DNA from 4 places in the Bacillus sp. D386 genome. Region 2 is predicted to be linked to each of the others. Evidence: riboswitches for the same ligand, from Rfam matches in the RefSeq annotation. Region 2 holds a riboswitch; each other region holds the start of a gene.
The links. A riboswitch is a leader RNA that binds a small molecule or an ion and turns the genes downstream of it on or off. The one in region 2 is predicted to bind cobalamin.
Positions count from the first base shown of each region.

Region 1: it holds a riboswitch for cobalamin, as region 2 does, so the genes downstream of both, FHY45_RS11000 (ribonucleoside-diphosphate reductase subunit alpha) here and FHY45_RS14895 (ABC transporter substrate-binding protein) in region 2, are expected to answer to the same signal.
Region 3: it holds a riboswitch for cobalamin, as region 2 does, so the genes downstream of both, FHY45_RS05725 (ABC transporter substrate-binding protein) here and FHY45_RS14895 (ABC transporter substrate-binding protein) in region 2, are expected to answer to the same signal.
Region 4: it holds a riboswitch for cobalamin, as region 2 does, so the genes downstream of both, FHY45_RS00480 (ABC transporter substrate-binding protein) here and FHY45_RS14895 (ABC transporter substrate-binding protein) in region 2, are expected to answer to the same signal.

Region 1 covers NZ_VEMV01000003.1:447,612-455,897, forward strand. The annotation lists gene FHY45_RS10980 (DNA topoisomerase III) at 1-1,515, shown strand, start outside; gene FHY45_RS10985 (manganese-dependent inorganic pyrophosphatase) at 1,606-2,532, shown strand; gene FHY45_RS10990 (YueI family protein) at 2,912-3,367, shown strand; gene FHY45_RS10995 (DEAD/DEAH box helicase) at 3,533-5,773, shown strand; cobalamin riboswitch at 5,860-6,041, shown strand; gene FHY45_RS11000 (ribonucleoside-diphosphate reductase subunit alpha) at 6,209-8,286, shown strand, end outside.
Region 2 covers NZ_VEMV01000004.1:599,818-608,103, forward strand. The annotation lists gene FHY45_RS14880 (antibiotic biosynthesis monooxygenase family protein) at 1-239, shown strand, start outside; gene FHY45_RS14885 (polysaccharide deacetylase family protein) at 371-1,060, opposite strand; gene FHY45_RS14890 (DUF6509 family protein) at 1,211-1,513, shown strand; cobalamin riboswitch at 1,540-1,733, shown strand; gene FHY45_RS14895 (ABC transporter substrate-binding protein) at 1,844-2,809, shown strand; gene FHY45_RS14900 (TetR/AcrR family transcriptional regulator) at 2,962-3,573, shown strand; gene FHY45_RS14905 (acyl-CoA dehydrogenase family protein) at 3,603-4,775, shown strand; gene FHY45_RS14910 (acyl-CoA dehydrogenase family protein) at 4,735-5,952, shown strand; gene FHY45_RS14915 (SCP2 sterol-binding domain-containing protein) at 6,067-6,432, shown strand; gene FHY45_RS14920 (AMP-dependent synthetase/ligase) at 6,779-8,286, shown strand, end outside.
Region 3 covers NZ_VEMV01000002.1:144,060-152,345, forward strand. The annotation lists gene FHY45_RS05705 (MBL fold metallo-hydrolase) at 167-739, opposite strand; gene FHY45_RS05710 (hypothetical protein) at 897-1,424, opposite strand; gene FHY45_RS05715 (ABC transporter ATP-binding protein) at 1,554-2,351, opposite strand; gene FHY45_RS05720 (FecCD family ABC transporter permease) at 2,353-3,384, opposite strand; gene FHY45_RS05725 (ABC transporter substrate-binding protein) at 3,386-4,357, opposite strand; cobalamin riboswitch at 4,549-4,728, opposite strand; gene FHY45_RS05730 (amidase) at 4,873-6,369, opposite strand; gene FHY45_RS05735 (undecaprenyldiphospho-muramoylpentapeptide beta-N-acetylglucosaminyltransferase) at 6,464-7,531, opposite strand; gene FHY45_RS05740 (histidine phosphatase family protein) at 7,662-8,204, opposite strand.
Region 4 covers NZ_VEMV01000001.1:99,551-107,836, forward strand. The annotation lists gene FHY45_RS00470 (ABC transporter ATP-binding protein) at 1-195, opposite strand, end outside; gene FHY45_RS00475 (FecCD family ABC transporter permease) at 197-1,228, opposite strand; gene FHY45_RS00480 (ABC transporter substrate-binding protein) at 1,230-2,201, opposite strand; cobalamin riboswitch at 2,393-2,572, opposite strand; gene FHY45_RS00485 (amidase) at 2,717-4,213, opposite strand; gene FHY45_RS00490 (undecaprenyldiphospho-muramoylpentapeptide beta-N-acetylglucosaminyltransferase) at 4,308-5,375, opposite strand; gene FHY45_RS00495 (histidine phosphatase family protein) at 5,506-6,048, opposite strand; gene FHY45_RS00500 (acylphosphatase) at 6,310-6,576, shown strand; gene FHY45_RS00505 (C40 family peptidase) at 6,722-7,498, shown strand; gene FHY45_RS00510 (hypothetical protein) at 7,681-7,989, shown strand; gene FHY45_RS00515 (ChaB family protein) at 8,018-8,218, opposite strand.

The DNA of each region.
Region 1 (8,286 bases), on a different contig from region 2:
AAATTTGAATCTAAGCCATTTTGGGAAGTCATTGCTACGTTTGATATAAATGGGCAGACTTATGAAGGAAAATGGGAAAAGGATCAGGAGTCCAGACTGGATAAGCAGGAGATGGCTCAAAATATTGCAGCTTTTTGTAAAAATAAAGATGCGAAAATTATAGAAATGAAGACGGAGCGTAAAGAATTCCAGCCGCCCTTATTATTTAATTTATCGGCCTTACAGGCAACCGCCAATAAAATGTATAAGTACTCACCAAAACAAACGCTGGATATCACGCAAAAACTGTATCAAAAGGGAATTGTCTCTTATCCGCGGAGTGATTCAAACTACGTGACTAAAGGAGAGGCGGAAACATTCCCGGAGATCCTATCGAAACTTGCTCAGTTCGAGGAATATAAATCATTCATACCCGTTCCAAACGAATCCATTATCAATAACTCTAGGTTTGTTAATGAAAAGAAAGTATCGGATCACTATGCGATTATTCCTACTGAACAGGTGACGAATCCAGCCAAGCTTTCAGGAGAAGAAAGGAATATCTATGATTTAATTGTGCGTCGTTTGATTGCTGCTCACTATGAATCAGCCATATTTGACTATACAACCCTCATAACATTAGTTGATGGAAGAGCAGAGTTCATTTCAAAAGGAAAGCAGCAAATACGAGAAGGCTGGCGACAAATTATTTTCCAGCAAGAAAAGGATGAAGATACCATCCTTCCGAATGTCCAAAAAGATGATGAAGGTAAAGTGAAAAGCGTTAAAGTAAAAGAAGGAAAAACGCAACCGCCTAAACGATATACCGAGGGACAATTAATTACGTTAATGAAAACGGCCGGTAAGCATCTTGATAATGAAGAACTCGAAAAAGTGCTAATGAAATCAGAAGGACTGGGAACGGAGGCAACAAGAGCGGGAATTATTACGATGCTGAAGGATAGAAAATATATAGATGTTAAAAAGAATCAAGTATTTGCGACTGATAAAGCGAAAGTGTTGATCAGAGCGATAGGCGACGAGATATTGGCTTCACCTGAAATGACAGCTAAATGGGAGCAGCGCTTGGCCGAAATCGGGCAAGGGAAAGCATCAGCTGCTCAATTTATGGAGCAGACAAAGAAATTAACGGGGAAGATTATTGAGGATGCTGTAAAAGGCTTTGAAACCTGGGATTTTACAGGATTAAAGGTTGAAACGATTGAACGTACCTCTTCTAAGTTTACAACAGGGAAAAAGGTAGGCGCCTGTCCGCTGTGTAAAGGGGATATAGTCGATAAGGGTGAATTTTATGGATGTGCGAATTATAAGCAAAACCAGTGTAAATTTACATTTTCGAAAAAAATCCTTGGAAAAAAGATTTCCCAAACCAATATGCAGAAATTATTAAAAGATGGGAAAACCAATGTCATAAAAGGGTTTAAAAAAGGAGAAAAATCATTTGACGCGGCGATTGAATGGAAGGACGGTAAAATTAATTTCCTGTTTTCAAATGAAATTGCTCCAAAAACTTAAAAATTTTTGTGCATTCAGGTATAATGGTCGAAGAAGTTTCCATTTGCGCTGGTAAATGGAGTACATATTATATTAAGGGAGTTTTTGTAAATGAGTAAAGTATTGATTTTTGGACATAAAAATCCAGATACTGACACAATTTGTTCAGCAATCGCTTATGCTGAATTAAAAAAAGAGTTGGGTGTTGAAGCAGAACCGATTCGACTTGGTGCGATTAATGGTGAAACACAATATGCACTTGATACATTTAAAGTGGCAGCTCCCCGTTTGGTTGAGAAGGTTGCGGAAGAAACACAGGAAGTTATTCTTGTAGACCACAATGAAAGACAGCAAAGTGCGGATGATATCGATCAGGTTCGAGTATTAGAGGTTATTGATCACCACCGTATTGCAAATTTCGAAACAGCTGATCCATTGTATTACCGTGCTGAGCCGGTTGGATGTACAGCAACCATTTTAAATAAGCTATACAAAGAAAACGGAATTCAAATCAAAAAAGAAGTAGCTGGCTTAATGTTATCCGCTATTATTTCTGATTCTTTATTATTTAAATCTCCAACTTGCACGGAGCAAGATGTTGCTGCTGCAAAAGAATTGGCTGAAATAGCTGGTGTTAATGCAGAAGAATACGGATTGGAAATGTTAAAAGCTGGAGCAGATTTAAGCAAGAAAACTATTGCAGAATTAATTTCTTTGGATGCTAAAGAGTTCTCCATGGGCACATCAAAAGTGGAAATTGCACAAGTGAATGCAGTTGATACAAACGATGTAATGGCGAAGCAAGCTGAACTCGAAGCAGCTATGCAGGCAGCTATTAATGAAAAGGGTCTGGATTTATTTCTATTAGTTGTAACAGATATCCTAACAAATGATTCTGTTGCCCTTGCTATTGGTGATAAAGCTGCAGCTGTTGAAAAAGCTTTCCATGTAACATTGGTAAATAATACAGCTGTTCTAAAAGGGGTTGTTTCCCGTAAGAAACAGGTAGTTCCAGCATTAACAGAAGCATTATCGTAAATTTTACTTGCAAAATTTCTGGCATGATGTTATATTAATATATGCGATGAGCTGAATTGTGTAAGTCGAGCACATACCTTATGGTACACACTATGTGGAGTGTGGTGACTCGCCTCAATTTTTTCGAACAAGGCACCTGTTTTTAACAGGTGCCTTTTTATATATTCATATCCAGAGTGTCGATTGGACATATCAATAATGGTACACAAATAGCGAGCTTTAAAATACATAATGCAGGCAGATCAATCAAAAAATAGTAAAGATAATAATCAGGTTTTCCGAATAGGGAATCGTTGAGAAGGCATTTAACCAAACTAATACATAAGCTCAAGTTAAGAACGATTTACATATGTTAATTAGTATTCAAGGAGGAAATAAAATGAATAAGAAAACAGTAGATGATTACTTACAGGAAGGGATACATGGCGTTAAAGAAATAAAGCCTGCTGAACGGAAAGAATTTCTTGGGAGCTTACGTGAACGTGTGGTTGTCGCATTAACACAGGCTCAGGTTTTTCAAAAACAAATCCCACATGGATTTATTGACCTATTGAAAAAAAATAAGGGCGCTAAGCTTTATTTAAATGGCCACATTAATTATTCCCATCTATCGAAATTCGTTAAAGCAGCAGATGAACATGGGATTCAATTTAAAATCGTGACCAATAAAGACTATAATTCACCTAATGGTTTGGTATTGGCCTATGATCATGCAATTAATAACGATAACATTACATTAGAAGAACCGGCACAGGAAGAAACTAATACTGAGGAGACAGAAAAAAAGACAGGTTTTTTTGAATCACTTAAGCAACTCTTTACAAAAAAATCATAAACAAAATGTCATAACTGTGCACCCCTTAATACGAGAAACAATACGGTGTCTGGATGCATGTTTCGGTTAGGTGAGTATGTGCCATCGACTATTCTAGTTTTAGTTTGTATGGTATAGTTATCAAATTAGAGATAATTTAGGTTTATGATTTGAGGGGCACAAAGAATGAATTCAACACAAGAGTATATTGAAGAATGGCAGGAAGCACTTGAAGAAGAGATTCAGTATTTAAAAAAATATGGAAGTACCCGCTATCACCTGATGAATGGCAATAAGATTATGTCAGGTGATTCTTTTACGTACTATTTTGAGTCATCCAGTATTTTGCGTATACCTGTTGGAACGATTGCTAAGCTGGAATGGGGCGGGAGTCGGTTTGATGCCAGAATCCTATCCTCTGAGGGCAATAGTTTGCTTCTGTCTCTTGAACAATCAATAGGTGAATTGATTGAAGAGGCTACGATTTATCATGACCCATGGGAACTTTTAGATCAGCTGATTGAAAGACTGGATGATATCAGGAAAAGTAAGCGGAAAAGAAGTCGGGTTAAACGGATCATGGAGCCTTCCATGCCTGATAAACGAACGGACAAAACAAGTAAAAGCGCGGTACGCGAATTATATGCCAGATCAAAATATAACCCGGTCACATATGTTTGGGGACCGCCTGGTACAGGAAAAACGTATACTTTAGCACGAACGGCAGCCAATAAATATTTTAAAAAGAAACGTATATTAGTTCTCTCTCACAGTAATCAGGCTGTGGATGTCCTGCTTGCCGAAATTACGGCATTTGTTAAACGAGCGGATCGTTTTCATGAAGGAGATATTTTACGTTACGGCTCTCAAACTGGTGAGGGTCTTCTGATGCATGGGGATATATTGCCGGCTAAATTATTGGAAAGTCATGATGGACATTTAGTGAAGGAAAGGGATTCGATTAATGAAGAAAAGAAACTGCTAAAAAAAGATCTGTCTCTGTCTTTTAGCGTACGTGACTCGGAGCAGCTTCTTGACCTTGAAAAAAAACTGGGCAGAATCTTAGAGAAAATAAGGCAAAAAGAAATTCATTTAGTCAAAAATGCCTTCATTGTTGGGACTACCTTGGCGAAAGCAGCAATGGACCCGAGTATTTTTGAACAAGAGTATGATCTAGTTATCATTGATGAAGCCAGTATGGCCTTTATCCCGCAAATTGCCTTTGCCGGCGCACTTGCCAAGCGTTGTATTATTTGTGGGGATTTTAAGCAATTACCTCCTATTGCGGTTTCGAGGGGAGAGCTTGTAGACCGCTGGCTGAAGGAGGACATCTTCCATCGTGCCGGTGTTGCTGATATTGCACGTGGGGGAAAACTTCATACTCATTTGTTTTTATTAAAGGAACAGAGGAGAATGCATCCGGATATCTCCGCTTTTACGAACCAATATGTTTATAATTCACTGGTTGGCGATCATCCAAGTGTTCATATAAATAAAAAAGATATCGTTTCAAAGACACCTTTTGTAGATCGTGCTTCCGTACTGTTAAATACGAGCTTCACAGGGGAACACTGCTTTACGGGCACTTCCTCTGGTTCTAGAATGAATTTGATGAATCTATTGTTATCCTTTCAGGTTATTCATGAAGCCTACAGCAATGGGAGTAAATCAATCGGTTATGCAACCCCTTATCGTGCGCAGGCACAATTGATGGAAACATTAATTAAAGATCTATATGAGGAAGAGAACGGCCTGCATGATATATTGGCTGCCACTGTCCATCGTTTCCAGGGAAGTGAACGGGAAGTAATGGTATTTGATAGTGTAGATAGTTATCCGCAAAATCGGGCAGGGATGCTTTTAACGGGCAGGGAAAGTGAACGGCTGTTAAATGTTGCAATTACCAGAACAAAAGGGAAACTGATTCATGTCAGCGATGTGGAGTTTATAGAATCAAAAGTTTCGCATACAAAAACTCTTCATCAGCTCGTTCAATATCAAATGAAACGGAATCAAATGGTCAATATGGATCAAATAGGCAAATGGATTGCCAACCATCATCCAAAATTACAATGGATTTATGCAAGAAATTTGGAAGGGTTCTATCAGGATTTAAAAAAAGCCCAATCTTCCATTATCCTTTCCTTGCCAAATTCCAGTGTGTTATCATCGGATTTTGTTCAAAGAGTGAAGACGAGGAACTCAAGAACAAGACTGATGATGTATTCTCCAGATTCCCATTCCTATTTGGATCCGGATATCCATCTTCAGAATGGGCCAAGCTTCACATTTGTCATCCTTGACCAAAAAGTATTGTGGTTGGGGGTTCCTCTTGAAGCCAATAAACGTGTTCATCCGCCATACATTGGAATTCGATTGGAATCCGAAGCATTTATCAATCAATTTCTCCAGCAATTGCCTAAATAAATTGTCGGAATTTTAGTTGCTATTTTCACATATAAGATTTATAATTCTATATGTTGTTATCATTTTATATCTAAAATACTATATATTGATTTTAACGTGTTTAAGGTGTCGTATTACGACTTAATAGGGAATCCGGTTAAAATCCGGAACTGTACCCGCAACTGTAAATGCTGATGAAATAAGTAAACCACTGTAGAGAAATCTATGGGAAGGACTTAGAGTAAAGCGAAGCATGAGTCAGGAGACCTGCCTTTTTCACTGGTTTGCCTTTATCGGGAGCAATGAGGGTGGAACGGATGAAATAGCAATATTGAACAGTTCAATCTTGTTATTATTTCTTTTCCCATTGCTTATTTTTAGGCAATGGGATTTTTTGCGTGGAGGGAACAGACGTTTTTAATCGATTTATCGGCAAACAATAAGGGGGAAATTAGTATGGCAGTATCTTACGAATCAAACTATGCAAGTCTGGAAGTCATAAATTTAAAAAGCATAGAAACATACATAAAGGAATGTGTTAGTTCCTATACATCTATTTATTCAGCAGAGGAATACTTAGAAAAAATCAAGACAGCACTTGAGTATAAGTCTGACTATAGCAAGAAAGAGTTGGTGAATTTACTGGTACTAAGCGCCGTAGAGCGTATCTCTGCTGATGAGCCTGATTGGACATTTGTGGCGGCAACTATTTATTTAGACCAGTTATATGATAAAGCTTCAAAAAGCCGGGGATATGATTTAACACACAAATATGGGAGCTTTCATCAGCTTGTTGAACTATTGACTGATATGGGGATTTATAATCCAGCATTGTTAAATGAATATACGGAAGACGAAATCAATGAACTCGAAGCAGTCATCGATTCATCAAAAGATCAGTTGTTTACGTATATTGGCATTCGGACGCTGGCAGATCGCTATTTAGCCAAATCTCATCATGGAAGCTTATATGAACTTCCTCAGGAACGGTTTATGATTATTGCCATGACATTAATGATGAATGAGCCTAAAGAACAGCGAATCAAATTAATAAGAGAAGCATATTGGGCCTTATCCAATCTATATATGACGGTGGCAACTCCTACGCTTGCTAATGCTGGGAAAAGCTATGGCCAATTATCCAGTTGTTTTATCGATACTGTTGATGATAGTTTGCAAGGTATCTATGATTCAAACACCGATATTGCCAATCTATCTAAAAATGGCGGAGGAATAGGTGTTTATTTAGGGAAAATTAGAGCGCGAGGCAGTGATATTAAAGGATTTAAGGGTGTTTCCTCAGGAGTTATACCATGGATGAAGCAATTAAATAATACCGCCGTCAGTGTGGACCAACTGGGCCAAAGACAGGGTGCCATTGCAGTTTATCTGGATGTTTGGCATAAGGATATATTTGCCTTCCTCGAAGCGCGTTTAAATAATGGGGATGAACGTTTTCGAACGCATGATTTATTTACTGGTGTTTGCATTCCGGATTTATTTATGGAAATGGTCAAGGAGCGGGGTACCTGGTATTTATTTGATCCGCATGAAGTAAGAAAAGTAATGGGATATTCTCTTGAAGATTATTTTGATGAAGAAGCAGGGGATGGCCAATTCAGACAAAAATATACTGAATGTATCAATCATCCGCAGCTTTCCAAAAAAGAAATACCTGCCATTGAAGTGTTTAAGGCGATCATGATTTCTCAGCTTGAAACAGGAACACCTTATATGTTTTATCGGGATACGGTCAACCGCTCTAATGCTAATCGCCATAAAGGAATGATATATTGCAGTAATTTATGTACGGAAATTATGCAAAATCAAAGTGCTACCAAAGTTATTGAACAAAGAACCGAGGATGGGAAAATTATTATTGAAAAAACACCGGGTGACTTTGTTGTATGTAATCTTTCGTCTATCTCCCTTGCCAAAGCTGTAAAGGAAGATGTCCTTGAACGCTTAATTAAGATACAGGTGAGAATGCTTGATAATGTCATTGATTTAAATAATATCCCGGTCATTCAGGCAAATATAACGAATAAAAATTATCGTGCTATAGGACTTGGGACATTTGGCTGGCATCATTTATTAGCGCTTGAGGGCATTGCCTGGGAATCAGAGAAAGCCGTTGAATACTGTGACCGATTATACGAAAAAATCGCTTATTTAACGATTAAATCAAGTGTGGATTTAGCTGGTGAAAAAGGTGCTTACCCATTTTTTGAAGGATCTGATTGGGATAGCGGATTCTTTTTTGACCAAAGAGGCTATGATTCAGATGCTTGGAGTCAATTGAAAAAAAGAGTGCATACATCCGGAATTCGAAATGGCTATCTTATGGCCGTAGCACCAAATTCTTCAACTGCGATTATTGCCGGTTCTACATCCGGAATTGATCCAATTTTCAGAAGGGAATATTCCGAAGAGAAGAAGAATTACCGTATTCCAGTGACTGCACCTGACTTGAATCTGGAGACAATGTGGTATTATAAATCCGTTTATTTAATTGACCAAAAATGGAGCATTCT
Region 2 (8,286 bases):
TAATTGAGCAGCGTGAAGGCTTTATAAGTCGGGAGTTATTAGTGAAAAAAACAACGCGTGGGGAAGAAGAAGTTGTCATGATTATCCGCTGGGAATCAGAGGAAGCATGGAAAGCATGGGAAAAGAGCCCTGAGCATATCGCTGGCCATAAAGCGAAAATCAAGGAGCACGGAGGTAAGCCCCCAAAGCCAGAATACGTAATCAATATGGAACATGGCAATTACCTTGTAGTCGAATAATAAAAAACAAAACGCCCCTACCTGAAAGGGCGTTTGTTTTATAATGTAAACCTTATTTCAGGTTAGAAAAGAAGCGTTACAGAATAATGGACAGCATTTGCGATTTGAACTGATAGGAGTATTTATCATTTTTAAAATTCAAAAGTTGGTGTGGACTCATCCATTATTTTAAAGGTGTATCCCTTATGTTTCAGACGGCGAATGATTTCCGGAAGCCCATCCACGATTGTTGTATTGCCGTTAAAATCATGCAGGAGGATATAGAGATTTTCTTTTTCACCTACCCCTTGCATAATTAATTTAAGTAATTTTTTTTCTGGAATTGGAGGATTTAATCCATCGTTAGCATCGCAGTTCCAATCATAATATTTATATCCTCTTTTTATTACCTCAGTCTTTAATTGATCCATTAAATCAGTCCCGGCATATTGTTTTGCGACATAGTTATTGGAGCCGCCGGGGAATCGTAGGATTTTCGGGCTTACGCCTACTTCCCTTTCCAAAAATTCTTCCAGTTGAGTAATGTCTTTAAAAAAAGTATCCTTGGATCGATAGATTTTGGAATAATTATGAGAATAGGAATGCAGTCCAAGAGCGTGTCCATTTTTTACGATATCTTTATATAAATACATATGTCCCGGGCTGGCTGTTCCCGTTACAAAAAAGGTTGCCTTAACATCCTGAACTTTGAGGATATCGAGGATTTCCTGTGTGATGTTTGAGGGACCATCATCAAAACTGAGGTAGGCTGTCTTTGCAAATGTTTCAGATGGAATAAGAAGCTGGATAATGAGCAATGTGAGAACAGATAGAGTACGCATAATAAACTCCTATGGATTAAGTGATTTTAATATAGTTTTTGATTCTTGTTAAAAAATATTCCTAAACGGAGTTGAATAATTGGGTAAAATGTTTAATAAAGAGATTGAACATGTATAATAGACATAAGCATTTTAGAAAGGTTGATAAAGATGATCGAGATACAAAGTTATACAGTTGAGAAACTGGAAGACCCGTTTGGTATCCTTTCTGGAGAAAGGTTCGAATATGTACTGGAGATTTCCGTTCCCGAGGAAGATGAACTATATACCGATAAGGGTCTTCTGTTGCGTGTTATATATGTAATGGATGAAAATCAGGACCAAATTTCAAAATATGAGTTTATAGAAAGTGAAACACAAAGTATTTTGGATTTTGAGCTTGAGGAAGATGAATTATCGATGGTTTTACAATTTTGCAGGGAACATACTGATGTTGAATATGAAGAAGAATGAAGATAGCTGATTATATAAAAAATATAAATATTGAATAGTGTAAGAGTGCCTTATTTATTAGGATAATAGGGAAACCGGTGCAAATCCGGTGCAGCCCCCGCTACTGTATACGCGGATGAAATGATTTGTAAACCACCGGCTCTTTGTTTAGAGCATGGGAAGGTAAATCAGAGTAAATTGATGCGTCAGCCAGGAGACCTGCTCTTTCTTTTGTATGTACTATTTTTCGGAGGGAAAAGTAGGCGTCCAATCCTGTTATTTTAATGTGGATTTTCGCCTTAGCTTTTTTCGAGCTAAGGCTTTTTTATTATGTTGGAAAGGGGAATAACTATGCTAAAAAAGCAAAACTATTTATTTTTATTTATGCTAATGCTTACGCTATCTATGTTAATGTTTGGGTGTTCGTCAACTGAAGATGACTCAAACCAGAAGAAAGAGGTTTCTGAATCAACGTCCACAGCCTTTCCTGTTGAGGTAAGGGATGGATCCGGAGAAAGCATCAAGATTGAGGAAAAGCCGGACACGATCGTATCCTTGCTGCCAAGCAATACTGAAACGGCCTATGCACTAGGTCTTGGAGAGAAAATCATTGGTGTATCAGATTATTGTAATTTTCCTACAGAAGCTGCTGACAAACCTAAGGTCGGCGGGTTAGAAATCAATATTGAAAAAGTGTTGGAATTAAATCCGGATCTTTTATTGCTTTCTGCCAGTCATTTTAATAATGCTAAGGATACCATTAAACAATTCCAGACAGCTGGTATTGATGTTATTATCGTACCTGACGCCAATTCGTTTGATGGTGCATATGGAACAATTGAATTGATTGCTAAAGCAACCGGAACATCAGACAAAGCTGATGAAATTATTTCGGATATGAAAAAAGAAGTAGCAGAAATTAAAGAGAAAGCAAGTGCTATAAAAGATAAGAAGAAGGTTTGGATTGAAGTATCTTCCTCACCGGATTTATATACAGCGGCTAACGGAACCTATATAGACGAAATGCTTGATATCATTCAGGCAGAGAATATTGCCGCTGATCAAGAGGGTTGGGTAACAATGAATGAAGAACAAGTCATTGATCGCAATCCTGATGTTATTCTTACTACATATGGCTATTATATTGAAAATCCAGAAGAAAAGGTATATGGAAGAAAAGCTTGGTCCGAGGTACCTGCCGTTCAAAATAAGCAGGTTTATGATGTAGATAATGACACAGTGTCAAGACCGGGACCACGTTTAACAGAAGGCTTGCAATTGATAGCTGAAAAAATCTATCCTGAAATATTTAAATAAACATTTTCATTTAAGAGCCGCCCATTTTACTTTGGGAGGCTCTTTTTTTGTTGAAGAAAATAAATTAAATTTTCTAACAATTTTGTTGAAATTTCCCTTTTGTGTAGGTATGATGATACCAATACGTATTCGTACTCACACATGGGATTGGAATGATAAGAATGTTATATGTAAATGACCTGCCGACCGAAGCAAGAGATAAAATGCTATATGCAGCCCTGCAATTATTCACTACAAGAGGTTACAAGAATACATCAGTTCTGGACATAGTTGAGTATGCACATGTCTCGAAAACAACGTTCTACCAACAATTCGGCAATAAAGAGACTTTGATTGTTGCACTTTGTGAAAGTTTGATTGGAGAAGTTGCAGAAGAGATTAAGCTTGCAGCTTTACGGGAACCACGCATTGGTTATAAAGCATATGCCGGAATTCTTCGCTATTTGGAAATTTGCTTTTCCAATAAGGCTGTTGCCAATTTTATTTTACTCGAATCAGTCGGAGTTTCTTTCGAAGTAGAACTGGTCAGACGAGAAGCACTTAAAAGTTTCGCAGATCTTATCTTTTTTTTTGCTTACCAGGAGTTTCCGGAGAATGTGAATGGACAGGAAGTTAGGATCATCTCTCAGGCAATGGTTGGAGCAATCAATGAGGTCGTCATTCAAAAATTCCGGGAACCAAATCACCAAAAGACAGATGTAGAATATCTTGCTAGATTATTAAACCGATTGGTCATGCGCTCATTTAGCAGTCTCTCAAATTAATAAACTATTGATATGAAGGAGGGAGAAAGTTGGTTTCTTTTTTACCAAGTGAGGAAGAAAAGGCATTTGTTGATGTAGCAAAGGATTTTGCAATTCAAAAGATCCGTCCCTATGCCAGGCAAACGGAAAAAAATCAGGGTGTAAGTGAGGACGTGGTCAGAAAGTTGAGTGACCTTGGATTATTAAATTTGGAACTGCCTGAATCATACGGTGGCCTGGAATTGCCGCTCGTTTCCCAGGTACAGATTGTTGAGGCGCTTGCTTATGGTGACCTTGATACTATTCAGGGGCTTCCAGGAGCCGGGGAGGGAGCATCGTTTATTCGACTAAAAGAGGATCATAACGCATTTTCTTTTTATCAAACTCAGTGTGAAACGGGAATTTGCCCAACAGTCGCCTTTGTTTATCCCAATCAACATAAACTCCAAATTAAAAAAATAGACAATGGATACATCATTGATGGAGAAACGAGTCCGCTGAAAAATGCCAGAAAGGCTGAATATCTATTAATTGCAGGAACTGCTACTAATGGTGAAGCGGTGTTGTTCTGGATAGATCAAGACAATAATCATTCTTGGAGAGTGCTTGACGGTGATTATCGCTTGGGGCTATTGAGTGCCGGCTTTTCGAGAATTCAGCTTAAAGAAGTAAGCGTTTCCAAAAACAATATTTTGGCTAGTGGTGCCGAAGCTGAAACTTGGATGGATCAATCATTGAGCCGTGTACGTACGTTAGAGGCTGCAAAAGAAATTGGTGTTATGGCAGCTGCCCTTGATTACACAGTTGAATATACCTCCCAGAGAAAAGCGTTTGGGGTAGAAATCGCAAAATTCCAGGGTGTTTCTTTTAACCTTGCACAAATGGCTATCCAGACGGGTGCAGCAAGGCATCTTGTTTTATATACGGCAAAACAAATTGATGAAGGTGAAACTGATGCTGTTTTCCACAGTATCCAGGCACTTAAAAAAGCCCATCAATCGCTTCGATATGTAACAGATTCAGCTGTACAGCTCCTTGGTGGGCATGGATATGTTCAGGACCATCCTGTTGAGAAGTGGATGAGGGACGCTCAGGCACAAGTCGGTTGGTTTGAACAAGAGGGCGATTTAGAAATCAGGGCAGGAAACTGGATCATGTATGGTAAGGAGAGGGGGATGAGTAATGATCACATACGAGTTGACGCCACATCAAAGTCAAGTTAAGGAAGTGGTCCATTGGTTTGCTGAAAATGAAATGCGACCGGTATCCATGATTGCCGATCAATTAAAGAAAGTACCGGATGATTGGCTGGATAAAGTAAATCAACTCGGAATTTCTTTAAGCATGTCTTCTTTTGGAGAGTCCAATGATGATAAAAAGAAAAAAGATTTTAAAAAAGCGAAGGAGCGCCAAGGAAATCGATTGGGAGTCATTGCCTCTGAGGAATTAGGCTGGGGAGATTGCGCGATTGCCTTGACGCTACCCGGGCCAGGGCTTGGAGGTCCGCCTGTTCAGCATAGCGGCACACCGGAACAAAAGGAACGTTTTTTATCCATTTTCTCCAGAGATGAGAAACCGAAGTGGGGAGCATATGCTTTGACTGAACCAGAGGCAGGTTCTGATGTATCCGGTTTACAGACGACAGCTGTTAAAGTGGACGGCGGTTATGTGATAAACGGGCAGAAGATATTTATTACAAATGGCAAAAGAGCTTCCTGGGTTGTTGTATTTGCTACGGTAGACCGCAATTTAGGTAGGGCTGGTCACCGGGCATTTGTTATAGAAAAAGGTACACCCGGCTTCTCATGCTCGAGATTGGCGGAAAAAATGGGTCTTCGTGCTTCTGAAACAGCAGAACTTGTGTTTGAGGATTGCTTTGTTCCGGATGGAAACCTTTTAGGTGGAGAAGAGGCCTATGTCAATAAAGCGAATGGATCAGGTGGCTTCAGGGTTGCTATGAAAACATTCGATAACACAAGGCCCATAATCGCAGCTATGGCTACCGGAATTGCAAGAGCGTCCTATGAATATACATTGGATTTTGTAAAAAGAGAATATCCTCAGCACGGCAATCATTATCATCAAGCCCTGAGACTCTTCTCAGAGATGCAGCAAAAAATTCAGGGAGCTCGTCTGTTAACCTGGGAAGCTGCCTGGAAAGCAGATTTGGGAAAACCGAATGCAAAAGAAGCAGCCATGTGTAAGGCCTATGGTGGAAAGATTGCTTTGGAGGTTACTTCAGCCTGTCAGGAAATACTCGGTCCATATGGTCTTGAGGGACATCTAGTCGAGAAATTATATCGTGACGCAAAAATTTATGACATTTTTGAAGGGACTAATCAAATTCAGCAATTAATTATTGCGCGTCATCTGTATGAACCATATGGTATTCGTGTGTAATGATTTTATAAATACGTTCAGGAGGTGGTGAAACGACAGGACAAAAATGCTGCATCTAAATAAAACTGAAAAATAAAAAAAATATCCTTTAATAATAAAGGGAGGAATTTTAAAATGGGAAAAGCAATTGAAGATTATACATTAAGAGAGTCTTTTGAAAAAATTGAGGAAGCACTTAAAAACGATCCTCAGCCAATTCAAGGAATTACGACACGCTATCAATTCACAATCACCGGTTCCGAAGAAGGAATCTATCAGCTTAATATACACGATGGTCAGGCAGAGGTAGTCGAAGGAGAAGAAACACCAGCGGATTGTACACTCACCATGTCTGTCGAAAACTTCCGCCAATTCCTTCTCGGCAAACTAAACGGAACCGTAGCCTTCATGTCCGGCAAACTAAAAATCAAAGGCGACATCGGAAAAGCAATCAAACTAGAAGGAATACTGAAACAATATAACGTAAAGGAATATTTATAAGAAAGGCTGAGGCGACTGTTCAGCTCCGACAAGCATAAGAGGAGTCACGTAGGGAGGTGTTCTCCCTCCAGCAGTGGCTACACTTATGACTCGAGGAGCTAGGAGCCGAAGCTAGATCTCAAGAAAAGCTGGAGTGGCTTGCTCAAAAGCGAGGAGCATAAGACAGAGGCTCATAGGGGATGAACTTCCCCCGAAGAGGCTATGCTTATGTCCCGAGCTTTTAGCCACGGAAGCTAGATCTCGCTAAAAACGGAGACCATGTAAGGTGGACCAAAGACTAAAAACGCCACATCGTGTGGCAACGTCTTCGTGACCCTACGACGTGTAGGCCTAAGGGAGGTGTTTTATGAAACCTGCAAATTTGGTAGAGATGGTTTGGAGAACAGCCGAAAAAAATTCACAAAAGAATGGTTTTTTGGTTAAAGTAGCAGGTGAATATAAGGGGATCACATACAGGGATTTTTGGATACAGGTTTCACAAACGGCTGCCGGACTGGCACATTATGGGGTTGGCTTTGGTGATCATGTAGCCATATTATCTGATAATAATCCTTACTGGGCTATAAGCGATATAGCGATTATGAGTTTGGGTGCAGTCAGTGTGCCAATCCATTCAACTTTACCATCTGATCAGATTTCTTACATTCTCAGTAATGCAGACTGTAAGTTTCTTTTTGTAGAAAATCAAAAGCAACTGCAAAAGATTCTTGCTAATTCTACTCTCGATAAACTGATTATCTTTTATCCCGGTGATTCCTTAGCAGAAAAGAAAGAAGATATGCTGACAATGGAACAATTAATGTCAGCAGGTGAAAAACATCCTTTATTTAACTGGGAAGATGAGTTCCAGGCAATAACAAGAGATGATTTAGCAACGATTATTCATACCTCGGGAACAACTGGTTATCCAAAAGGTGCAATGTTAACGCATGGAAATATTTTATCAAATGTTGAAGGCGTTCAATTTTGGGTGTTGGAAGCCCGGCCTGACGACATCATGTTATCCCACTTACCACTATCCCACATATTTGAACGTATGGCAGGTCAATTTTTTCCTTTGTCAGTTGGTGCAACAATTGCTTATGCAGAAAATATTGATACCGTACAACAAAACCTTCTAGAAGTACAACCTACCATCCTAGTCAGTGTCCCATTGTTATTTGAAAAAGTATATGCCCAGGCTCAAAAGATGGTCGAATCCGGTACCCCTATTCGCAGAAAAATTTTTGACTGGGCACTTAAAGTCGGAAATACAAGATATAAATATTATTTATCCAGTGCTACAGATGTAATGGTTCGTAAAAGTGAACTACCGAAAGAGTTTAGGAGAAAGTGGAAAATAGCTGATAAACTTGTCTACCAAAAAGTAAAAAAACAATTGGGTGGAAGAATCAGAGGCTTTATATCAGGCGGAGGAGCTTTAAATCCAGAAATCGGGAAGTTTTTCTGGTGTGTTGATCTTCCGGTCCTTGAAGGATATGGCCTGACAGAAACCTCCCCCGTTATCTGCGTAAATCCGTTTTCCAGAACCAAAGTTGGAACAGTAGGAAAACCATTGCCGAACCTGGACGTCCATATCTCAGATGATGGTGAGGTACTTGTTAAAGGCCCAAGTATCATGAAAGGTTACTATCATGATGAAGAGGCTACCAAGGAACACTTTGAAAATGGGTGGTTCAAGACTGGCGATATAGGCGAGTTTGATGAAGATGGCTTCTTAAGAATTGTGGATCGAAAGAAGCGGATTATAGTACTTACTTCGGGGATAAATGTGGCTCCACAGCCTGTGGAAAATGCACTTCACCAAAGTATTTATATAGAAAATGCCGTTTTGGTTGGACAAAATCAGAAGTA
Region 3 (8,286 bases), on a different contig from region 2:
AAGAAGTCAAATGTTATTCAATTGATAAAAATACTTTTGATATAGAGAAAGATGAACTTATAAGATGAACTTATATTGTAAAGTAACTGCTTTTCAAATAATTTTATAAAAGTTGAATTAACAGGGAACTCCTTAACACTAGAGTTCCCTTGTTTTGAGTTGAAAATCAACATGATTTATAAAAATAAAACATGCCATCTCTATCTTCTTTTCGAACAAAACCAATTGATTGCAGGTATTCCAAATTAGTAATGGTCTGCATAAATCCTGATAGAGTACGTGCGCAACTCGGATCCCGTCCATATATTTGCTTGGATATATCGAAGGCGCTTTTCCCTTCATAATCAACTTTTTCATAAATCTGCATCCATCTTTTCCGGTAGTGGTTCTTTAAATCCCGGATTCTTCCTGAGGGATTTTCGATCATTTCCTTATGACCGGTCAGCATATAACGTACTGAACATTGTTCAATTTTCCAGATGGCTTGCATATAATCCCTCAATGGATTTTCACCTGCCTGCTGGATAAGAACAATCGGATTGATGACGTTTAGTAAGTGGTCCCCGACAAAAAGAATACCCTGATCCTCATCAAGAAAACAAAAATGGTCCGGAGAGTGCCCAGGTGTCCAGATTGCCTTATAAGGCACATCTCCTATATTTATATAGTCGTCTTCCGAAAAAATCCGGTCTGGCTCGAATTGGTACTTTTCATATAAATAATACCCTGCATCCTGCACAATTTCGGGTCCTCCATACACCTTGAATAAAGCCGGGACCGGGCTAGCAGTTCATTTTGCACTCCGTTTTTGTTTTCTAGGCTATACCTGTTTCCCATCCACTAATCATGAACTCTGTTGCTTCATTTTATCCATAACAAAAGAAGGATGATCATTTTTAATTCTTTTTTACGGCATATGATTTACTGACAAAAGGAATTTCCTGTATCCCATTCACCTGATTGACGTAAACAGCCATTACAAAACAAACATTAGCGAGCAATCCTAGGAAATCAAATAAGATGTCTGGCACTTCTCGCTCTTCACTAACTTTATGCAGGGCACGATAGGATTTCTTGGCCTCATTGCGTACGACATGAAGTGCGCATGCGGCGTTGCTTCCTTGCGGTAAGACGAATTGTTTTACATTTTCCCCTGTTTTCTCAACATAAAAATCATATCTATCACTCAACCACTGTAAATCTGCTTCAGTTATCGCCAATTTTCCGCGCACAGAACCGTTCACATGATAGCATAGCGCTTGAACCATACGAAGGTCATCAATGACTGCTTGCTCCTTCTCAGTCAATAATGGGAATACAGCCCCAATCCTTGTTGTTAAACTATCAGTGCGAATTTCATAATCAACTAAACAAGTTTTTTCTTTCATGAATGGATAACTGGAGTAGCGCCAGTCTTTTTTCAAGGTTCATTCCTCCTTATTTAAAACATGGAATTTCGTATGAAATGGTGACCCTCCGCGATGCCGTTTACTTTATTCACATAGAAGGCCATCGCTCATGTATGTATAGAAATATAACGAAATCCTTACTCCTCATGCCTCCCCTTTTATATCTATGGCATAAGGAATCATCTGCCTTTTCCCAAAATAGGAATCATTATAGGTATACGTGTGGGTTTGAAAAACACGCATTAAATTATGATCTGTAATGACTTGTTCCGGTTCCCCTGCTGCAATGAGTTCTCCATTTCCCATAAGCATGAGTCGATCACAATAGCGAGTGGCTAAATTAATATCATGGATTGCCGCGAAGACAGCCTTTCCCTCTTTTACAAGCTCCCGGATGACCTCGGCAATTTGGACCTGATGATAAATATCCAGATCTGAAGTTGGCTCATCCAACAAAATAACCTCAGAATTCTGAGTGATGGCTTTAGCTAAGAAAACAAGCTGACGTTCTCCTCCTGAAAGGGATGTGATATAACGGTCTCTTAAATGATAAATTCCTGTTTGTTTCATCGCTTTCTCTGCCAATTGATTATCATCTTTTTGTGAGAATTGCCATTTCTTCCGATGCGGATGCCTTCCCATAAGTACTACCTGACTCACTGTAAATTCATAGTCAAGGACCGTGCTTTGTGGCATGTAGGTGATTGCTTTGGCCACTTCAAGAGTAGTCATCTCAGAGAGAGCATGATTCTTAAAGGCTATTGACCCTGCAGGTGGCTTTAGCAATCCTGCCATTAAGCGCAGTAAAGTAGATTTTCCGGTACCGTTCGGACCAATCAAGCAGGTAAATTGGTTAGTTTCCAAAGAGATATCCATTGCTTTTAAAATCACCTGTTTGCCACGGCTAAAGCTGAGTTTCTCCGCATTCAAAATAGCTGTCATCTCAGATTTCCCCCTTCTTTTTATTTATTAAAATTAAATAAAGGAAAAACGGAGCGCCAAAAAAAGCTGTAATAATACCGATTTGAATCTCAGCAGGCCTAATGGCCAAACGGGATATTAAGTCAGCAAGAATCAAGAAACTCGCTCCCCCTAAGACACTAGCCAGTAGTAAATTTCGATGCGAGGGCCCAATGATCATACGGATCATATGAGGGACAATCAGACCAACAAAACCGATGGCTCCCGTTAATGAGACACTCATTCCAGTTACTAATGAAGCAGTAATTAACAATAGATTACGGGTGCGCTGAACGGAAATCCCCATATTCTGGGCCTGCTCTTCACCCAGCAGAAAGATATCTAAGTCGTTGGCATGGTACAAAAAGACACAAATCGAAAATAAAACAGGAACAGTTAATATTTGTACATGACTCCAATCACGCCCGTTTAAGTTCCCCATCATCCATTGGACAATCTGCTGCATCACTCCTGCATTCGAAAAAGAGATTAGCAGAGAGGTACAGGCTGATAAAAAAGAACTAATCGCAATACCCGTCAGCAGCAATGTCAGTACTGAGGTCCTTCCTTGATTGGTCGCAATCATATAAATTGCAAACAAAGTCAATGCAGCCAGGATAAAGCCCATTAATGGGACGAAAAGAGAATGGATCGCGGCCAAACCAAAATAGATGGCCAGTACACCTCCGAATGCTCCACCTGATGAAACACCAATTATGCCGGGGTCAGCCATCGGGTTGCGAAACACACTTTGCATCACGACTCCCGATATTGCCAAGGCTGCCCCGACTAATCCAGCCACAACAACCCGCCCCAGGCGAATCTGCACAAGGATTGTTTCATACATTGGGTTATAGTCAAACTCTATAAATGGAAGCAGTGAGAGTAATACTTTCACAGTTTCCGTAAATGGAACGATGACCCCGCCATACATGGTTGCTAAAAGTAACGATACGAGCAAGGAACAAATCAGGATTCCAAAAATAAGAACCTGTTTAGACTGTTTACAAACCATATTATTCTCCATATAAAACTTGATAAATATCTTCTGCTCCCTCAATCACAAAATGGGAAGCCGTTGTTAAATTTGCGCTATCTATCACATGCACTTCATTATTCTTAAAGGCTTTAAGATTTTTAAGTGCCGGATCCTTTTTCCATTCCTCGACGAATGTTGCTTTTGAGCCATCATACTGCCAATCACTTGTAATAATCACATCTGGATTTAACTCAACTAATTTTTCCTTTGAAAGATTCGGATAATCAGGATACTCTTCACCGGTAATGCCCGCTTCTGTAATGGCATTTATCCCGCCTGCTAAGGTGATGATTTCTCCTATTGTAGTATTCTCAGTAACTGAAGAATTTTGCTGTGTCCAGTAAACCACTCGTTTTTTATCTGTTTGTGCTTTTGCTTTCGTTTGTAAATCTGACATCCTCTTTTTGACATCAGCTATGATTTCTTCTGCTTTATCTTCCTCGCCAACAATGGTACCAACCTCCATTAGACCATCCAATACACCTGATATAGAGGAATCATCTTTAAGTTGGTAGGTGGTGATGTCTGCTGCATCAATTTGTTTAAGAACCTCAGGATCTACATAGGAAGGAATCAGCACTAAATCAGGCTGAAGTGACAGCACCAATTCAGATGTGACTGATTCAATTTTTGTATCAATTCCATCTGTTAGATCTGCTACATTCGAAATCCCTGAGTCTGTAGACATTTTCGTAACCGCTGCAATCCGTTCCTCTTCTGCCAATGGCAATAAATATTCATCAATGGCCAACGTTGTTGAAACAATCCTTGAAGGTTTTTCTTTTATTGTTACCTTTTCTCCACGACCATCTGTCAGTGTTTTCGGATACTCGCTAGTTTCCTGGTTTGTTTCATTTTTCTGGTTGTTTACTGTCTCATCATTTCCGCATGCAAACAATGCAAAAACGGATAAGAACACCAAAAGTGATAAGCTTGCAATCTTTTTCATCTCACTATTCTCCCTTTTCCAAAATTTATTATATTTAGCGAATTCACGCTGAAATATTAAACATAAAAAAGCCTGTCTTCCCGGTTAAGGAAAACAGGCTTGATTCATGCACAGACAAAAAAACGCTGTCAAAATCAGCGCAAAGACACAATCATCTCTACGTTCGCCATCCCTTTTCCCACCGAAAAGTAAGCAATACACATTCATAAGCAGGTTTCCTGACTCTGAGCTTCACTTTACTCTCACACCTTCCCTCATTTAAAGGTGGTCACGTGATTTCATCAGCTCTTACAGTAGCGGGGGCTGTTCCAGATTTACACTGGATTCCCTTTTACCTCACAATAGTGAGCACTTATGATTGTTTTAAATTTTCGTATTATTAATATATCATGTTGAAAATGTAAACGGAAGATATTTTCGATATATAGGAATTCTCATAAATATAAACAAGTGAAATGACTGTTTTAATTGACCAACTGAATTACACGCATCTTCTAGTCGATCTATCACTTTTATCACCATCCAATATATGGATTCCCTTTCTGTCCAACCCATATATCGGATTGCTCTAACAACGCTCCTATTTTAAGAAGCCAATCTTCCCTTCCCTTTGGAGCCATCAATTGCACTCCAAGGGGTAAGCCAGAATCTGTCATATGAACAGGCAAGCTAATCGCAGGCTGTCCGATGATGTTCGCCAACTGTGTAAAAGGCGTATACGTTAAACTTGGTTTAAACATTTCATAGACCATTGCTAACTGATCAGAGGGTTTTAGTTCATTTACTTTCAATAACTGCAAGCTCTGTTCATCCGTATGCGTCAATTCGCCCACCTTTGGAGCTGAGAAAGCTGTTGCCGGCGTCAAATACAAATCATAATCCTCATTGAACCTGGCCATTTGTGCAGCTGCCGTATCCCATTCAGCTAAACTGCGTGTAAATTGAACAGCTGATACATTCTGCCCGGCAGTTCTGAGTACCCATGTGACTATCTCTATATCATTAACGGTAATCGGCCGTCCAATGGCTTCCTCAATGGACAGTATATCTGCTGCCATTTCTCCGCTATTCATAATATAGTAATTTTCCATAAGGCGGATTCCATCTACCCCATTATCACATTCTTCAACGGTGAACCCTGCCTGTTCCAGCCATTTGACTGTCTTATGTACCGCTTCTACAGCTTCTTCACTAACGGGTGTTCCCACCGGAGACTTTGTGGAAAAAGCAATTTTAAACCTTTCTTTCAATGGATTCGAAAGCTCCTTCAAATAGCTCCCATTATATAAAGGTACCTGAAAGGCAGTATCCGGCTGAATGATTTGCAAGGCATCCAGCATAGCTGCACTATCACGAACCGTTTTGGTTAAGGCAAAATCTACCGCAGCTCCATGCCATTGGCGGCCCACACCTGGACCAACGGGTGTCCTTCCCCTTGTTGGCTTCAAGCCTACTAATCCAGTGAATGATGCCGGTATACGAATAGAGCCGCCGCCATCACTGGCACCGCTAATTGGGACCATACCTGAAGTTATACTGGCTGATGCTCCGCCGCTTGATCCACCCGATGAATGCTGCAGGTTCCATGGATTACGTGTCGCTCCATATACAGCTGGCTCAGTAATATTTTTCAGACCAAACTCCGGAGAACTCGTCTGTCCAATAATGACAAATCCTGCCTCACGAATTTTTTTCACAAAATTAGAATCCCGTTTAGCAATCCGATTTACATGTAATTTTGAACCCGCTGTAATCGGTTCGCCTTTAATAGATTGTGATAAGTCTTTTAATAAGATAGGTACTCCTGCAAAAGGTCCGTATATAGATTCAAACTTTCCAGTTTCCATCATTGCCTTTTCGAATCTAGTTCGAACAACTGCATTTGTTTTAGGATTTAGTTCATTTATTTGTTCAAATGCGTCCTCTATTAATTCTATTGCGGATACTTGTTTTTCCTTTACAAGCTTCGCTAACCCAAGTCCATCATATTGGGTATAACATTTAAGATTCATTGCTCCGACACTCCTACTTTTTGGCTACAAATCCTGTTTAGTGTTCTGTTTTAATGCTTTTTTCGTATATAGAATAATACTTATCATTTCAACATTAAATTTTATAGGTATCAATCAATTCATACAAGCGTTCCAGTCCATCTTCTTCCTCAAAATTGTTCATTTTATCGATAATCATCTGTTTGTTTTTAAATATAGTTTCTACCTTATCAGCTAACGTGTTTAACGAAAGCTCATCCTCTTCAATAACATAGGCAAAACCCTGCTTTTTAAATGATTCAGCATTCATGATTTGATCGCCTCTGCTGGCTTTCCTTGATAACGGGATTAAGACCATTGGAATTTTTAAACTTAAAAATTCAAAAATAGAATTTGAACCGGCCCTTGAAACAGCCACAGCTGTCATAGCCAATATATCTGCCAAGCCTTGGTTAATATATTCAAACTGAGCATATCCATCACGATGTAGGGTGGAATCTACCTTTCCTTTTCCGCATAAATGAATGACATTAAAGGTTTTGAGCAATCGATCCAAGTCCTTACGCACAGCCTTATTCACTGCTTCAGAACCCTGACTGCCTCCCATGATCAATAATCCAGGTTTCCTTGTATTAAATTGGCATATTTTCATTCCAATCGATGGGTCACCCTGACGCAGTTCATCTCTTACGATGGGCCCTAAGAAAAAAGACTTTTCTGCAGGAATATGATTTTTAGCCTCCGGAAAGGTATAACAAATTTTTTGAACAAAAGGCAATGATAGCTTATTGGCCAACCCTGGTGTAATGTCTGACTCATGCGAAATGATCGGTACTTTTCTACTCGCCGCAGCAAGAATGACAGGAACGGAAACAAAGCCACCTTTTGAAAAGATTATGGACGGCTGTAACCGCTTAATAATCTTTCTTGATTGCATAAAGCCTTTCAAAATATTAAAAGGGTCTTTTACATTTTTTATATCCATATATCTGCGAAGTTTACCTGTGGATATTGGAAAATAAGTGACACGATCAAACTCCTTTATCAAAGAGACTTCAATTCCCTCTTTAGATCCTATATAGTAAATCTCCCAATCCCTTTCAATCAAATAGGGAATGAGCGCCAAATTGACAGCAACATGCCCAGTTGATCCCCCACCTGTTAAAATGATTCTTTTTTTCATTTTATAAACCTCCGACAAATTTAAACGAGTCATGGAAAGTAACCATTAATATGTATGCTAAGACATGAAATCTAAATTTTATTCTCTCCTATTCACCTTGCTAATCAAAAACGGAGATGTCATCAGTGACTTACTTCCACACCCTTGTGATATTGCTTTGATCCTCATCTATCTTTAAACAATACACATCCGGATTAGTCAGACCCAACCAAGTTTCGTAACCAAAGGATTCATCCAGATGATTTAGGATTAAAGTCAGTAAGTTACCATGTGTTACGATTAATATATTGAGATTCTCGCTATCCAATGCCTCCTTTATTACAGTAAAACCTCTTTTAGCAGCCTCATTGCTGGATTCTCCTCCGGCTAATTTAACATCACGTTCCAAAAACGATTGGTATAATCTATTTTTCCAATCAGGTAAATCATGTCCAGATAAGATCCGTTCCTTTAAACGATCATCATATTCGAGCTGTATATTCTTTTCTTCAGCAATTGCTTCAGAAGACTCAATTGCCCTTTTATATGGACTGCAGACTATACGCTCTATTGAAATAGAGTTAAAAAAATCAGCTAGTTCCCTCGCCTGTATTTTCCCTTTTTCTGTTAAATCACATTCAGAACCCTGTCCGGTAGCCTCACAATGTCGAACTAAATATATGTATTTCAACACGACACTCTCCTACTCCCTATAAATTTTATTTACTATATTCTACCATATAAGGAATTCCATTAGAGCTTTGGTTAGTACGTCA
Region 4 (8,286 bases), on a different contig from region 2:
ATTCTTAAAGGCTATTGACCCTGCAGGTGGCTTTAGCAATCCTGCCATTAAGCGCAGTAAAGTAGATTTTCCGGTACCGTTCGGACCAATCAAGCAGGTAAATTGGTTAGTTTCCAAAGAGATATCCATTGCTTTTAAAATCACCTGTTTGCCACGGCTAAAGCTGAGTTTCTCCGCATTCAAAATAGCTGTCATCTCAGATTTCCCCCTTCTTTTTATTTATTAAAATTAAATAAAGGAAAAACGGAGCGCCAAAAAAAGCTGTAATAATACCGATTTGAATCTCAGCAGGCCTAATGGCCAAACGGGATATTAAGTCAGCAAGAATCAAGAAACTCGCTCCCCCTAAGACACTAGCCAGTAGTAAATTTCGATGCGAGGGCCCAATGATCATACGGATCATATGAGGGACAATCAGACCAACAAAACCGATGGCTCCCGTTAATGAGACACTCATTCCAGTTACTAATGAAGCAGTAATTAACAATAGATTACGGGTGCGCTGAACGGAAATCCCCATATTCTGGGCCTGCTCTTCACCCAGCAGAAAGATATCTAAGTCGTTGGCATGGTACAAAAAGACACAAATCGAAAATAAAACAGGAACAGTTAATATTTGTACATGACTCCAATCACGCCCGTTTAAGTTCCCCATCATCCATTGGACAATCTGCTGCATCACTCCTGCATTCGAAAAAGAGATTAGCAGAGAGGTACAGGCTGATAAAAAAGAACTAATCGCAATACCCGTCAGCAGCAATGTCAGTACTGAGGTCCTTCCTTGATTGGTCGCAATCATATAAATTGCAAACAAAGTCAATGCAGCCAGGATAAAGCCCATTAATGGGACGAAAAGAGAATGGATCGCGGCCAAACCAAAATAGATGGCCAGTACACCTCCGAATGCTCCACCTGATGAAACACCAATTATGCCGGGGTCAGCCATCGGGTTGCGAAACACACTTTGCATCACGACTCCCGATATTGCCAAGGCTGCCCCGACTAATCCAGCCACAACAACCCGCCCCAGGCGAATCTGCACAAGGATTGTTTCATACATTGGGTTATAGTCAAACTCTATAAATGGAAGCAGTGAGAGTAATACTTTCACAGTTTCCGTAAATGGAACGATGACCCCGCCATACATGGTTGCTAAAAGTAACGATACGAGCAAGGAACAAATCAGGATTCCAAAAATAAGAACCTGTTTAGACTGTTTACAAACCATATTATTCTCCATATAAAACTTGATAAATATCTTCTGCTCCCTCAATCACAAAATGGGAAGCCGTTGTTAAATTTGCGCTATCTATCACATGCACTTCATTATTCTTAAAGGCTTTAAGATTTTTAAGTGCCGGATCCTTTTTCCATTCCTCGACGAATGTTGCTTTTGAGCCATCATACTGCCAATCACTTGTAATAATCACATCTGGATTTAACTCAACTAATTTTTCCTTTGAAAGATTCGGATAATCAGGATACTCTTCACCGGTAATGCCCGCTTCTGTAATGGCATTTATCCCGCCTGCTAAGGTGATGATTTCTCCTATTGTAGTATTCTCAGTAACTGAAGAATTTTGCTGTGTCCAGTAAACCACTCGTTTTTTATCTGTTTGTGCTTTTGCTTTCGTTTGTAAATCTGACATCCTCTTTTTGACATCAGCTATGATTTCTTCTGCTTTATCTTCCTCGCCAACAATGGTACCAACCTCCATTAGACCATCCAATACACCTGATATAGAGGAATCATCTTTAAGTTGGTAGGTGGTGATGTCTGCTGCATCAATTTGTTTAAGAACCTCAGGATCTACATAGGAAGGAATCAGCACTAAATCAGGCTGAAGTGACAGCACCAATTCAGATGTGACTGATTCAATTTTTGTATCAATTCCATCTGTTAGATCTGCTACATTCGAAATCCCTGAGTCTGTAGACATTTTCGTAACCGCTGCAATCCGTTCCTCTTCTGCCAATGGCAATAAATATTCATCAATGGCCAACGTTGTTGAAACAATCCTTGAAGGTTTTTCTTTTATTGTTACCTTTTCTCCACGACCATCTGTCAGTGTTTTCGGATACTCGCTAGTTTCCTGGTTTGTTTCATTTTTCTGGTTGTTTACTGTCTCATCATTTCCGCATGCAAACAATGCAAAAACGGATAAGAACACCAAAAGTGATAAGCTTGCAATCTTTTTCATCTCACTATTCTCCCTTTTCCAAAATTTATTATATTTAGCGAATTCACGCTGAAATATTAAACATAAAAAAGCCTGTCTTCCCGGTTAAGGAAAACAGGCTTGATTCATGCACAGACAAAAAAACGCTGTCAAAATCAGCGCAAAGACACAATCATCTCTACGTTCGCCATCCCTTTTCCCACCGAAAAGTAAGCAATACACATTCATAAGCAGGTTTCCTGACTCTGAGCTTCACTTTACTCTCACACCTTCCCTCATTTAAAGGTGGTCACGTGATTTCATCAGCTCTTACAGTAGCGGGGGCTGTTCCAGATTTACACTGGATTCCCTTTTACCTCACAATAGTGAGCACTTATGATTGTTTTAAATTTTCGTATTATTAATATATCATGTTGAAAATGTAAACGGAAGATATTTTCGATATATAGGAATTCTCATAAATATAAACAAGTGAAATGACTGTTTTAATTGACCAACTGAATTACACGCATCTTCTAGTCGATCTATCACTTTTATCACCATCCAATATATGGATTCCCTTTCTGTCCAACCCATATATCGGATTGCTCTAACAACGCTCCTATTTTAAGAAGCCAATCTTCCCTTCCCTTTGGAGCCATCAATTGCACTCCAAGGGGTAAGCCAGAATCTGTCATATGAACAGGCAAGCTAATCGCAGGCTGTCCGATGATGTTCGCCAACTGTGTAAAAGGCGTATACGTTAAACTTGGTTTAAACATTTCATAGACCATTGCTAACTGATCAGAGGGTTTTAGTTCATTTACTTTCAATAACTGCAAGCTCTGTTCATCCGTATGCGTCAATTCGCCCACCTTTGGAGCTGAGAAAGCTGTTGCCGGCGTCAAATACAAATCATAATCCTCATTGAACCTGGCCATTTGTGCAGCTGCCGTATCCCATTCAGCTAAACTGCGTGTAAATTGAACAGCTGATACATTCTGCCCGGCAGTTCTGAGTACCCATGTGACTATCTCTATATCATTAACGGTAATCGGCCGTCCAATGGCTTCCTCAATGGACAGTATATCTGCTGCCATTTCTCCGCTATTCATAATATAGTAATTTTCCATAAGGCGGATTCCATCTACCCCATTATCACATTCTTCAACGGTGAACCCTGCCTGTTCCAGCCATTTGACTGTCTTATGTACCGCTTCTACAGCTTCTTCACTAACGGGTGTTCCCACCGGAGACTTTGTGGAAAAAGCAATTTTAAACCTTTCTTTCAATGGATTCGAAAGCTCCTTCAAATAGCTCCCATTATATAAAGGTACCTGAAAGGCAGTATCCGGCTGAATGATTTGCAAGGCATCCAGCATAGCTGCACTATCACGAACCGTTTTGGTTAAGGCAAAATCTACCGCAGCTCCATGCCATTGGCGGCCCACACCTGGACCAACGGGTGTCCTTCCCCTTGTTGGCTTCAAGCCTACTAATCCAGTGAATGATGCCGGTATACGAATAGAGCCGCCGCCATCACTGGCACCGCTAATTGGGACCATACCTGAAGTTATACTGGCTGATGCTCCGCCGCTTGATCCACCCGATGAATGCTGCAGGTTCCATGGATTACGTGTCGCTCCATATACAGCTGGCTCAGTAATATTTTTCAGACCAAACTCCGGAGAACTCGTCTGTCCAATAATGACAAATCCTGCCTCACGAATTTTTTTCACAAAATTAGAATCCCGTTTAGCAATCCGATTTACATGTAATTTTGAACCCGCTGTAATCGGTTCGCCTTTAATAGATTGTGATAAGTCTTTTAATAAGATAGGTACTCCTGCAAAAGGTCCGTATATAGATTCAAACTTTCCAGTTTCCATCATTGCCTTTTCGAATCTAGTTCGAACAACTGCATTTGTTTTAGGATTTAGTTCATTTATTTGTTCAAATGCGTCCTCTATTAATTCTATTGCGGATACTTGTTTTTCCTTTACAAGCTTCGCTAACCCAAGTCCATCATATTGGGTATAACATTTAAGATTCATTGCTCCGACACTCCTACTTTTTGGCTACAAATCCTGTTTAGTGTTCTGTTTTAATGCTTTTTTCGTATATAGAATAATACTTATCATTTCAACATTAAATTTTATAGGTATCAATCAATTCATACAAGCGTTCCAGTCCATCTTCTTCCTCAAAATTGTTCATTTTATCGATAATCATCTGTTTGTTTTTAAATATAGTTTCTACCTTATCAGCTAACGTGTTTAACGAAAGCTCATCCTCTTCAATAACATAGGCAAAACCCTGCTTTTTAAATGATTCAGCATTCATGATTTGATCGCCTCTGCTGGCTTTCCTTGATAACGGGATTAAGACCATTGGAATTTTTAAACTTAAAAATTCAAAAATAGAATTTGAACCGGCCCTTGAAACAGCCACAGCTGTCATAGCCAATATATCTGCCAAGCCTTGGTTAATATATTCAAACTGAGCATATCCATCACGATGTAGGGTGGAATCTACCTTTCCTTTTCCGCATAAATGAATGACATTAAAGGTTTTGAGCAATCGATCCAAGTCCTTACGCACAGCCTTATTCACTGCTTCAGAACCCTGACTGCCTCCCATGATCAATAATCCAGGTTTCCTTGTATTAAATTGGCATATTTTCATTCCAATCGATGGGTCACCCTGACGCAGTTCATCTCTTACGATGGGCCCTAAGAAAAAAGACTTTTCTGCAGGAATATGATTTTTAGCCTCCGGAAAGGTATAACAAATTTTTTGAACAAAAGGCAATGATAGCTTATTGGCCAACCCTGGTGTAATGTCTGACTCATGCGAAATGATCGGTACTTTTCTACTCGCCGCAGCAAGAATGACAGGAACGGAAACAAAGCCACCTTTTGAAAAGATTATGGACGGCTGTAACCGCTTAATAATCTTTCTTGATTGCATAAAGCCTTTCAAAATATTAAAAGGGTCTTTTACATTTTTTATATCCATATATCTGCGAAGTTTACCTGTGGATATTGGAAAATAAGTGACACGATCAAACTCCTTTATCAAAGAGACTTCAATTCCCTCTTTAGATCCTATATAGTAAATCTCCCAATCCCTTTCAATCAAATAGGGAATGAGCGCCAAATTGACAGCAACATGCCCAGTTGATCCCCCACCTGTTAAAATGATTCTTTTTTTCATTTTATAAACCTCCGACAAATTTAAACGAGTCATGGAAAGTAACCATTAATATGTATGCTAAGACATGAAATCTAAATTTTATTCTCTCCTATTCACCTTGCTAATCAAAAACGGAGATGTCATCAGTGACTTACTTCCACACCCTTGTGATATTGCTTTGATCCTCATCTATCTTTAAACAATACACATCCGGATTAGTCAGACCCAACCAAGTTTCGTAACCAAAGGATTCATCCAGATGATTTAGGATTAAAGTCAGTAAGTTACCATGTGTTACGATTAATATATTGAGATTCTCGCTATCCAATGCCTCCTTTATTACAGTAAAACCTCTTTTAGCAGCCTCATTGCTGGATTCTCCTCCGGCTAATTTAACATCACGTTCCAAAAACGATTGGTATAATCTATTTTTCCAATCAGGTAAATCATGTCCAGATAAGATCCGTTCCTTTAAACGATCATCATATTCGAGCTGTATATTCTTTTCTTCAGCAATTGCTTCAGAAGACTCAATTGCCCTTTTATATGGACTGCAGACTATACGCTCTATTGAAATAGAGTTAAAAAAATCAGCTAGTTCCCTCGCCTGTATTTTCCCTTTTTCTGTTAAATCACATTCAGAACCCTGTCCGGTAGCCTCACAATGTCGAACTAAATATATGTATTTCAACACGACACTCTCCTACTCCCTATAAATTTTATTTACTATATTCTACCATATAAGGAATTCCATTAGAGCTTTGGTTAGTACGTCATCCTATTGTTGATAGTTAAATAAAAAATAAGTACCATTAAAATATAGAAATATGAATTCTTAAAACAAGTAGTGCTGAAGCACCTAGTCTTGTACACTCATGTAAATTCTAAATATTTGAGATGCTTGGGATTAAAGATATTGGGATTCTATCTATATATCAGAATAGGAGGATAAATAATGAAGCAATATCACATAATTGTCTCTGGGATTGTTCAAGGTGTAGGATTTCGCTATTTTACTCTGCTTACAGCAAAAGATTATGATATACATGGGTGGGTGCGTAATTTAGTAAATGGTGATGTAGAAATTGTTGCACAAGGAACAGAAGAAGCATTGGATCATTTTCTTGGCAAAATTAGAATAGGCCCAAAATATAGTCGAATAAACCATGTAGAGGTTAACACTCAGGTCGCTACTGAATATAAAAATTTTACAATTAAGTAAACTTATCCAAAACACAGAAAACTCACTTTTATTACAATAAACTTTCTGTTTTGTTACATTTAGGAAACATACCTAGTAATTTTTTGTCGAATCTACTACACTAGGCTAGTACTTTAAAATTTTACTAAGTTTAGTGGGGGTCAACATGAAGAATAAAGTTTTATCTATTACTGCTACCGCTGTCCTGGCGTCTTCTATTTTTGCTGGTGCTGCTTCTGCTGCTACCGTCACAGTTTCTAAAGGTGATTCTTTATGGAAATTAGCAGTTAAATATAATACTACTGTGTCTGCAATCAAAAAGGAAAACAACCTAACGTCTGATACTATTTACATAGGTCAAACACTTAATATTGGTGAAAATACGACTGCAAGCACTTCTACAAAGAAATATACAGTAAAATCCGGTGATTCTTTATGGAAAATTGCAAATACCTATAATACAACTGTTGCAAACTTAAAATCTTGGAATAATTTAAAAAGCGACACCATTTATGTTGGACAAGTATTGGTTGTAAGCAAATCAACTACTTCAACTGGTACCACTTCAGGCAGTACGGTTACAAAATCAGAAGCTGAGCGCATGGTTGCTACGGCAAAAAGTTTAATTGGCACTCCTTATAAATGGGGTGGAACAACACCATCAGGATTCGATTGCAGCGGGTTCATTTACTATATCGTTAAACAAGAACGCCCAAGCTTTACACGTACTAACACAGCAACTTACTTCTCTACTATGAAGAAAGTAAACACACCTTCTGTAGGTGACTTTGTATTCTTTGAAACATATACTTCCGGTGCTTCTCATATGGGAATCTATGTTGGAAACAATAAATTCATCCACGCTGGCTCCAGCGGTGTTGTACAGGCTGATATGACATCATCCTATTGGAAACCAAAATACTTAGGTGCAAGAAGCCTATAAGCATATCTTTATCAATCAAAATCGGTAAGCTACTATTGCTTGCCGATTTTTTATTTTTTCTTCTGAATTATGATTTCATTATTTGAGGATTTATCTAAATTTATACAATTAGGAATTAGCCGTATAGCTGAATATCATTCGGACATCATATTCTTAAATCGGTTATGTAAGGAGATTGTCAGATGGCTAAAGTATTTGGAAATGACCCATTACATATACTATTTGCATCCATTCAAGGAGAAACTGAACGAGATTACTGGGAGCAACTAAATGATGGCTTATCCTATCATAAAGGAATATCATGCTTGGAAGATGGCAGCTATCTGATTATTGAACAAAGGCAATGGATTGAACAAGAAAGCATTGGCTACCCCATTTCAAAGGAAGATGCCCTAAAAGAAATTCTCTTATCAGATAATCTTCATTTATTAAATCACCCTAAATTTTATGATTTAAAAATTCTTTATGAAAAAACAAGGAATACTCCATAATCGAAAGGAGTATTCCTCTTAAATTAGCCTATTCTTTTTCTACCCATTCGCCATCATCGTTTTTCTTGTATTTATTTTTCACCGCACTCCAGGCTACTTTAAAAGCTGTTTCTTCTTCATCATATTCTTCTCTTGCCGAATTAAAGGCTTCTTTAAATATTTCCTGAGCATGATGCGGTAACGAGTCCTTTACGGAATCTGGGAGTTCACTAACAGATTTGTAGGGCATATGATAAACCTCCAGTAATAAATGTTTTAACATTTTATTACCTTGTATCCCCCTTCTTTAAACAAAAA